One region of the Arthrobacter sp. ISL-69 genome, then DNA from elsewhere that is predicted to be linked to it. Evidence: riboswitches for the same ligand, from Rfam matches in the RefSeq annotation. Region 1 holds a riboswitch; the other holds the start of a gene.
What was found. Region 1 has a riboswitch for cyclic di-AMP ahead of J7I79_RS03545 (C40 family peptidase). Riboswitches for the same ligand answer to the same signal wherever they lie in the genome.
Positions count from the first base shown of each region.

Region 1 (4,617 bases):
ACCCTTAACGTTGTTGCACCGCAGGCAGGCGGCCACCAGGTTTTCCCAGGAGTCCGCACCGCCCCGCGATTTCGGGTGGACGTGATCAATGGTGTGTGCTGCCTTACCGCAATAGGCGCAGCGGTGGCCGTCACGGCGCAGCACGCCCCGGCGGCTCACAGCCGTGATTGTGTTGTACCGGGGCCGGATGTAGCGGTTGAGGAGAATCACGGACGGGCGGCCCAGGATCTCCTGCGGCCCTACGACAGGATCGTCGCCTTCGGCCACCACGCTTGCTTTTCCGGTCAGCACAAGAACCAGCGCCCGGCGGAAGGTCACAACCGCCAGCGGTTCATATCCAGCATTAAGAACGAGAGTGCGCATGCACATACCTCTTCACGGCCGCACCCGTCAGGGGCTCGAGGGCCGGCTGCCCTCTGCTTGTCCGGGCTATGGATCGACAACACAAGAGTAAACACTCAAGTGCCCGATCACCGAATCGGGCCTTTACCACACGCTGCGTGTCGGTAAAAATTCACCTGCCGGAAACGCAGAAGAACCCCTGCCGATGGCAGGGGTTCTTCTGGAAGTCGCTAGCCGGAGGCTTTAGCCGCCAACGCGGATGAAGACCGGGCCGGAGCCGACGTTGACGCTGAACAGGGAGGTGGTTCCACCGTTCCAGCCACCGTGCACAGCCTGGCCGTTGCCGACGTATACAGCGATGTGGGCCATGCCCATGCCGCCGTTTTCGTAGTACGCGAGGTCGCCCGGCTGTGCCTCGGCTGCACTCACGGTGCGGCCCAGGGACAGGTAACCTGCCGGCCAGCCGTGGTAGTTGATGCCCACAGCAGCAAGCGCGTTCGTGGCCAGGGCGGTGCAGTCCTGGGAAACACCGAGCTGGGCGTAAGCGGCTGCTGCAATGGAAGCACCGTTTCCGCTGGCGGCGGCGGGCGCGGCGGGAGCTGCCGGGGCGGACACAGTTGCCGCAACGGCTGCGGGAGCGGCCTCGGGAGCAGCTTCCTGAACCTCGACGACCGGCTTCGGAGCCTCCACGACGGGGGCCGGGGTGGTGGAAACAGCCGGCTTCTCGAAGGAGATGGCGATGCTGGAAGCGGCCGAGATGTTGGCCGGAGCGGAAGACTGAACTTCCAGGGTGGAAGCGGAGGTTGCTTCGCGCTGAACATTGGTGTCGGCAGCGTTGGCTGCGATACCGCTCGTCAGGACCAGACCGGAAGCAGCAGCGATAACCGCAGCCTGACGGCCCATGCCACCGGCGTTGTCGCCGACGGCCTTGGCAATGACAGCAAGCGAGTTGGTTTTGGTAACCTCGGCGCGGTGCCGTGCGATGGCACGAGTAGTCATTATTTCTCTCTTTCGTTTTCCTCAGACTGCGTGGCAGGCCGCGGTTTTTGGACGCTCCGGCATCTTGGGGGTAAGCCGGAACGGCCCGAACGGGTTTTTAGCGAATTACGCGCGCTTCAGCGAAGGGAAGCGCGTGTTTTAGCGAAGCGTGTAGAACGCAGACGTGCCCGTGGCGGACACGGCGTGCAGGATGGTGCCCTGCGACGGGTTCAGCGCGCTGATCATCATGCCGTTGCCGACGTAGATGCCAACGTGAGCGCCGCCGTTTTGCATGACCAGGTCGCCAGGCGCCGGGGTGGCGGTAGGCTTCATGGCGTTCCATGCGTTGGTGCGAGGGATGCTGATGCCGGCCTGGGCGTAGACCCACTGGGTGAAGCCTGAGCAGTCCCAGCCGCTGGGGGTGGTGCCGCCCCAGACGTAGGGGCTGCCGATCCCGGTGTAGGCGATCGCGGCGAGGCCCGATGCGGCAGCGGAGGAAACGGCGTCGGCGAGCTTGCCCGCCTTCGCTTCTCCGTCAGCCTCAGTTGAATCTGAACCGGTCGACTGAGCCCGTAAGGTTTCAACCTTGGGCGCTGCCTTCGTGGTCACTGCCGGACGCTCGAAGGAAATAGTCGCTGTCGGTTCCGCGGTAACGGCCAGCTGGGCCGACTGTGAGCCGGACTCCGTGGAAGCGGACACTCCCAGGTTGGTGTCTGCGGCGTTTGCCGGCATACCAACGCTGAGGATCAGTCCGGACGCGGCTGCAATGACAGCCGCCTGGCGACCTACGGTCCCGGCGTTGGCAGTAACAGCCTTGGACACGGAGTTCAACGGGTTCGTACGAACCGTTTGCGCACGGTGGCGCGCAGAATTGTGACGTGTAGACACGAAGGTAGCCTCTCCCAATGCCTACGAGGTGAGCTGTCGGATTCGGATGGGAGTCACCCGGCCACTCGGCTTCCTGGGAAGCTTTGCGACTTAACCCCAAGGTCTTCTTGCGAAGACCAAAATTGGTTCCCCCGCCTCTGCCAGACGATGTAATGCGAACGGACCTTGAGCGGTGGCAGAGTTAGGCAATCCACTCAAGAGCGCCAACTTCGGAAAAGTTGGCGTGCTTTAGACGGTACAGGAATTCCGTGTGAATGTCACATTCAGGTCACGGCATGTCACGGGAATGCGAGAGTGTTCCATCGGATTGGATCAGAGCCAGCCGGTGGGGTCAACGACTTCGCCGTTGACCATCACTTCAAAATGGAGGTGGCAGCCCGTGGAGGCGCCGGTGGTCCCGCTGAGGGCCACAACGTCGCCACGGCTGACCTTCTGGCCTACCTGGACGTTGGACGAGGACAAGTGGTTATACGTGGTCTCCAGGCCGTTGCCGTGGTCAATCACCACGCGGTTTCCGCCGCCGTAGGGGTGCCATCCGGTGAACGTCACCGTTCCGCTGGCCGCGGCCATGACACTTGTGCCGCACTGGGCCGCATAGTCCTGCCCGCGGTGGAATTCGCCGGTGCCGCCGGTGATCGGGCTGACCCGAAAGCCGAAGGGGGATGCGGAAACCATCTGCGCCAGCGGTGCCCCGAGGCTTCCGGTGGACGCTGCACGGGTAATGGTGCCGGCGGACTGCGCGCTCAGCAGCTGCTTGAGCTTGCCGTCGGGATCGCCCTTGGTGGCGATATAGGTCCGGTTGAAGTCGATTTTGGCGCCTGCAGCCGCGGAAACCTCAGGCTGCGCCGCTACAGATGCGGCGGCCGCGGACGTGTTTCCGGTGTCCGCTGTGCTCATCATGGGTCCGGTTGACGGGACGGTCACAGTGAGGACCAGTCCGGTGGCGGCCAGGGCAATGCCGGCCTTCTGACCCACACCGCTCGCGGAAGCGAACTCCGTGACCTGACTGAACAGGCTCCGGCGCCGGCGCGCATCACGATGTGCATCGCGTGGCCTGACCGTCATAACGGCTTCGGCCACGGGGTACTCCGAAGCGGGACCAGTCGCCCTGCGGCGGCCCCTGACGGTCTGCGTGGTCAAGAAATATCCTCTCTGGATAGCCTGCGGAGTTAGCTGTCGGATTCGGGTCAGAGAGATCAAAGACCCGGTCCGCCAATGCAAGGCATCCGGCACAGGGGTATCCCTAAGGATTCCTTCGTCGGAGATGACTTGCCGCTGACGGACTTCACCCCAAGGCCGTCTTTCAACGGCCGGTAGTGGTTCCCCCGCCTCTGCCAGGAGGTGATTCGTACACTGATCCGCTGGCAGAGCTCGGCTTCGGATCAGGTAACGCTTTAGTATCGGCGCTAGTCCCCAACTATAGGTGATTAATCAGCGCGGTAATAATTCCGTTATCTACGTCTCAGTGAGTTGTAGGTGGTCCTATGATGTGGGCGGTTAGCTGACGGTAACAAACACGTGGGCCGCAACTTCCGGCGGCAGCTCGAGGGCGCCTTCGATTTCAGGCACGCGCACCGAGATGTACTCCCCTACCCGCTCCAGGGCGAGCGTCGCACCCGGCCGGATTCCGCCTTCATCCAGCTGGACCAGCAGCTCCGGTTCAACCTGGATGGGTTCGGCCAGGCGGCTGACAGTAATGCGCGAGTCGGCCCCGTACCCGGTCATGGCGTCGAGCAGGTTCACCACACCGTCCGTGAACAGAGGAGCCGGTTGGCCGCCAAGCGCCGCCAGGCCGGGAATGGGATTGCCGTAGGGGGAAACAGTGGGGTGGTTCAGGAGTTCGAAGATACGCCGTTCAACGCGCTCGCTCATGACATGTTCCCAGCGGCAGGCTTCGTCGTGGACATACGCCCAGTCAAGGCCGATGACGTCAGCCAGGAGCCGTTCCGCGAGCCTGTGCTTGCGCATGACTTCGGTGGCCCGTTTCCGGCCGGTTTCGGTGAGCTCAAGGTGCCGGTCGCCGGAAACAACCACCAGCCCGTCGCGCTCCATCCGGCCGATGGTCTGCGAAACGGTGGGCCCTGAGTGGCGCAGCCGTTCGGCAATCCGGGCGCGGAGAGCCACGATGTTCTCTTCCTCAAGCTCCAAGATTGTCCGAAGATACATCTCCGTGGTGTCGATCAGATCCGTCATCCAGCTCAGCTCCTCGAGCACAGTCCTTGCGTCAGTCCCACCGTACCGCGCGGAGGCGTTCTCCGTCGGTCTCGTCAAGTGGATCTTCATCCACCGATCAGCCTTGGGAACAGCCCTCCCGGGGATCAGCCCGGCCGGGGTCGCGGCCCGCTGTACGTCAAAGTCAAGCCTAGCCTATTTTGAATTACTCCGGATAATCCGCCGCAGTACAGCCGG
Region 1 covers NZ_JAGGPO010000007.1:24,541-29,157, reverse strand. Annotated here, with positions in the region: gene J7I79_RS03555 (HNH endonuclease) at 1-363, opposite strand, end outside; gene J7I79_RS03550 (NlpC/P60 family protein) at 586-1,341, opposite strand; gene J7I79_RS03545 (C40 family peptidase) at 1,480-2,142, opposite strand; cyclic di-AMP (ydaO/yuaA leader) riboswitch at 2,213-2,406, opposite strand; gene J7I79_RS03540 (M23 family metallopeptidase) at 2,521-3,348, opposite strand; cyclic di-AMP (ydaO/yuaA leader) riboswitch at 3,352-3,595, opposite strand; gene J7I79_RS03535 (metal-dependent transcriptional regulator) at 3,706-4,401, opposite strand.

Region 2 (4,617 bases), on a different contig from region 1:
GCGGGTGGCGCTCCTCGGGTCGTCCCCAGTGGACCGGGCCATGGCCAATTTCTTCCTCAGCATCAACTCTCCCGCTGCTCCCACGCGGTATTTCACCTGCCTGGACGAAGCCATGACGTGGCTTGGGGACGCGTAGCCGCGCCGTCACTACCGCCGTTCAGCCGGACGTCACCGGCACGGACCACTGTCCAGGGCTGAGCGAAGTTCAGGAACAGGTATGCGGCCGGTCGCCAGGTCGCGGCTAAGGCGGCGCATGCCGCGCAGGTCGGCGAGGGCGGTCCGGAGAAGGTCCACGCCGGCGTCGGATTCGTTTACCCAGTCCACGGGCACCTCGTGCACCCGGAGCCCGCATTTTTCGGCCAGGACCAGCAGCTCGGTGTCGAAGAACCAGGCGTGGTCCGCGGTGTGGGGGAGGAGCTGCCGGGCGATATCCCCGCGGATGGCCTTGAAGCCGCACTGCGCATCGCTGAAATGTGCGCCCAGAAGGGTATGCAGCAACAGGTTGTAGCCACGGGGGATGAACGCCCGCCGGTGGCCCCGGACAACACGCGAACTGCGCGATAGCCGGGTTCCGACCGCCAGGTCGGAATGCCCGGAGATGAGCGGCGCTATCAAGGGGGCCAGCGCAGCAAGGTCGGTGGAAAGGTTCACATCCATGTAAGCCAGCACTGGCGACGGCGACGCGAGCCACACCGTGCGAAGTGCGTTTCCCCTTCCCTTGTCCGGGAGCCGGACCACGGTGATCTCGCGGAGTTCCCGTGCCACACGTTCGGCGACGCGAAGCGTGCCGTCAGTGCTGGCGTTGTCCGCAACAGTAATCCGGAAGGTGTTCGGGAAAGTGCTGTGCAGGTAAGCGTGCAGCCGCCGGAGAGACTGCTCCAGATCCTGTTCCTCGTTGTAGACCGGGATGGTCACATCCATGACAGGCACGGCGGTCCCGGTCCGTTCGTCGACGGCGGCCCGCGTGTCGATAGGGACGCGGCGGATGTTACCCGCACCGGAAAGCGCCGGAGCGGCACCCGTCAGGACGTCGACGGCGGCCTGCGGTTGCGGGTGCGGAGGGGTCCCCGGGGCCTGGTCTGTGAGCGTCATGGTTCAACTATGAAGTCGGCGCATATGAGGGATTTAGGCCACAGCTGTGCACCTGCTGTGGAACCTGCCGGGACGGATGCGGGAACGGAAGCGGCGGCGGTGCGCCCACCGTCATTGGTGGGTGCACCGCCGCCGCGGTTCGGTTCGTTAGGGAGCCAGTAGCGGACAAACATTGACTGCCGTGCCGGACCCTGAGAATCGTCGCAATTCGTTGCCGGCGGGGTCCACAGCGAAGTTGACATTCCCGCGCGTGAGGATGAGCCCGTCAGGAGATGGGAGCTGAAGGAGGTTGAGGCCGGTGGCCTTCACTTCGACCACGTCGTCGCTCGGGAATGAAAAGAAGAGGACACCCGTGATGACGTAGCTGACCGACTTACCGCTTTCGTCCCCCGTGAGCGTTATCTTCAGACCCGGGGAAGTGCTGATGACGTCTCCGGACGGCGTCGTGATGTTCTTGACCTTCCCGGTGACTGTACCGGTGACATCAAATCCACAGTTCGTAAATGTCCCGGATCCAGAAACGGATATCGGTGGGCCCGAAGGGGCGGCAACGGCCGGAGCGGCGGCTGCGAAAATTGAGGCCAGGACGGCCGTTGGAACTAACCATTTTTTCATTGTTGCTCCCTAGATCTTGATGACGGCCCTGGGGCCGGCTGCCGCTTGGAAGACGATTGAAAGCGGCGGCGACCAAGAGTCACCCCGCAACCTTGTGAAAACCTTGTGATTCCGGAAAGGGAGCTCAACGGCACCGGAACCGGGGGAAGCGATACGCCCGCAACACGGCCGAAGGCCCCGAATCACGTGGATTCGGGGCCTTCGGGTGATACGGACCAAGTCCGGCGGGTATGGGCCGGCTTAGTACCAGTTATTGGCGTAGTGGAAGTTCAGGGCGTCGCAGGGGGAGCCGTAGCGCTCCTTGACGTAGTTCAGGCCCCAGTTGATCTGAGTGCGGAAATTGGTGAGGTAGTCTCCGCCCGCGCTGGCCATCTTTTCGGCCGGCAGGGACTGGACGATGCCGTACGCGCCACTGCTGGCATTCGTGGCCGTGGTCTTCCAATCCGATTCCTTGGTCCACAGCGTGGTCAGGCACTGCATCTGGTCAGGGGCCCAGCCGTAGTTGCCGAGCTGCGAGGCGGCATACGCCTGGGCAGCTGCGGGGTCGTCCACGGCGACTGGCGGCGCGGGAGCCGGAGCTGGTTCCGGAGCTGCTGCCGGTGCCGCCGCGGGGGCCGGTGCCTCCGCGGCCTTCTCCTCCGCGGGCTGCTCTTCGGTCGACTGCGGGGACATGCTGACAGAAGCCGGAGCCGGCATGGCCGAAACCAGGATCTTTTCGAACGCGAGCTTCGACTTCGTGTCGGCGCTCGCGGCGGCGACTTCCGCGGCCGTCGCCGAGCTTGCCGGTGCGGCGGGCTCGGAAGCCTGGCCGGCGGCGCCGACGCCGATCAGCACGGCGCAGGCGGTGGCCACCACAGCGGCGCGGCGGCCGGAGCCGTGCAGGCCGGCGGCAAACCGGGACAGCGGGGACGCCGTCTTGGCTGATTCGGCGCGGTGGCGTGAGCGTTCTGCGGGCGCCGTGGTCTTAGCTGAAGGGCGCTCTGGACGTACTTCTGGCGTGGATTTAGTCATGGTTGCCTCTCGATGCCGGCGGAGTTAGCTGTCGGGTTCGGATGAGGTCATCCGGCCGCACGGAACTTCACGTGTCGGCTTCACCCCGAGGGCGGCGATGCAGAATGCCCGGAGACCTGGGTCCCCCGCCTCTGCCTAATCATGAGGAAATCCGGGTAGCGGCAGAGTTTGGCGTCCATCCGGATATGCGGCCGGAACGGTGGCCGCACTCTAAAAACCGTACAGGAGATAGAACCTTAAGTCACATTTCGGTAACGAGGATCACGGTGACGGCGCGTTGACTTGCGCCGGGGAGGCCAGGGATTCGTTCGATCACGGAAAAGGCCGGCCGGCCCAAATGGGCATCGCCCGGCTGTGATTTCCGTGCGCTGAGAACTAGGCTGCCGGTGGTTCGCAGGGGAGGCGCAGCGCGAACTCCGTGCGTCCCGGACGGGAGGTGACTTCGACGGTTCCGCCGTGCGCTTCCATGATCGACTGCACAATCGAAAGGCCCAGCCCGCTGGTCCCCTCAGCGGCGGCCGCTCCCGCGGCGGCCGAACCCGAAGCAGAACCTGCCGGGCTGGTGCGGGCGGCGTCCGCCCGGGCAAAGCGGGCAAAGACCCGGTCCACAAATTCGGGCGGGATCCCGGCGCCGTTGTCCGTCACGGTCACCACGGCGCTGCCGTCAGCGGAGCGCATCACGCCGGTGACAACGGTGGTTCCGGGGTCCGTGTGCTTGCGCGCGTTGGAGAGCAAATTGGCCAGCACCTGGTGCAGCTGCGTGACGTCCCCGCGGACCACCACCGGCTCGTCGGGCAACTCGAGCTGCCAGACGCGGTCCGGTGCCATGACCTTCTCGTCGCTGACGGTTTCCACCACCAGCTGCGTCAGGTCCACGTCGCTGATCTTGAGCGGCTGCCCTTCGTCCAGCCGGGCCAGCAGCAGGAGGTCCTCCACCAAGGTGGTCATCCGTTCGGACTGGCTTTGCACCCTGGCCAGGGATTTCTTGCCGTCCGGAGTGAAGTCCTCGGTCATCCGCATGAGTTCCGTGTAGCCGCGGATTGCCGTAAGTGGCGTGCGCAGCTCGTGGGAGGCGTCTGCCACGAACTGGCGCACCTTCGTCTCGCTCTGCTGCCGGGCCTCGAGGGCCTTGGAGACGTTGTCCAGCATGAGGTTTAGCGCGTGGCCCACGCTGCCCACTTCAGTTCCGGGGTGCGCGTTCGACGGCGGCACGCGCACCGCGAGGGCAACCTCGCCGGCATCGAGCGGAAGCTGCGAAACCTGCGTTGCCACTTCGGACAGCTGCTCGAGGGGTTTCATGGTGCGGCGGATGAGGACCGTTCCGGCAAGGCCGATCAGGACCAGGCCTCCCATCGAAACGATCACCATGGTCCACACCAGTGAGCTGAGCGTGTTCTGTTTTTCATCGAGGGGAAGTCCGGTGACGATCACGTCCCCATACGGAGCCTCCACGGCCACCAGACGGTAGGAGCCGGTGGACAGGGTCCGGTCAACCGGCGTTCCGTCGTGTCGGAGGGCCAACAGGACCCGGTCATCCTCGGGGGACAGCGACGCCTTGGTGGCGTCGTTGGCGAGGAACCCGGCTTTGCTGACATTGCCGTCGTTGATTCGTGCGATGAGCGTCCCGATGCCTTGTCCCTTGGCATCCAGGGGATCCGGCCTGTTGTTGGGGTTACCAAGCGGCGGGCGCCCGAACTCGCTGGACCGCCGGGAGGCTTCCGTGAGTTGCTTGTCCAGTTGCTGGGTGAGGAATGAATCCATGGACGCGTAGCTGAACAGGCCAATCGCGCCGCAGATTGCCACCAGCAATGCCATGGCCAGGAGCACCAGCCGGGTGCGCAGGTGCCAGGTCGAGGGATCGAGCCAGCGGCGGCCTTCTTTGCGGACTACGCCGGCAAG
Region 2 covers NZ_JAGGPO010000012.1:125,240-129,856, forward strand. Annotated here, with positions in the region: gene J7I79_RS08635 (STAS/SEC14 domain-containing protein) at 1-136, shown strand, start outside; gene J7I79_RS08640 (dolichyl-phosphate beta-glucosyltransferase) at 169-1,092, opposite strand; gene J7I79_RS08645 (hypothetical protein) at 1,240-1,707, opposite strand; gene J7I79_RS08650 (hypothetical protein) at 1,948-2,718, opposite strand; cyclic di-AMP (ydaO/yuaA leader) riboswitch at 2,718-2,902, opposite strand; gene J7I79_RS08655 (HAMP domain-containing sensor histidine kinase) at 3,094-4,617, opposite strand, start outside.
Region 2: another riboswitch for cyclic di-AMP. It lies ahead of J7I79_RS08650 (hypothetical protein); the one in region 1 lies ahead of J7I79_RS03545 (C40 family peptidase).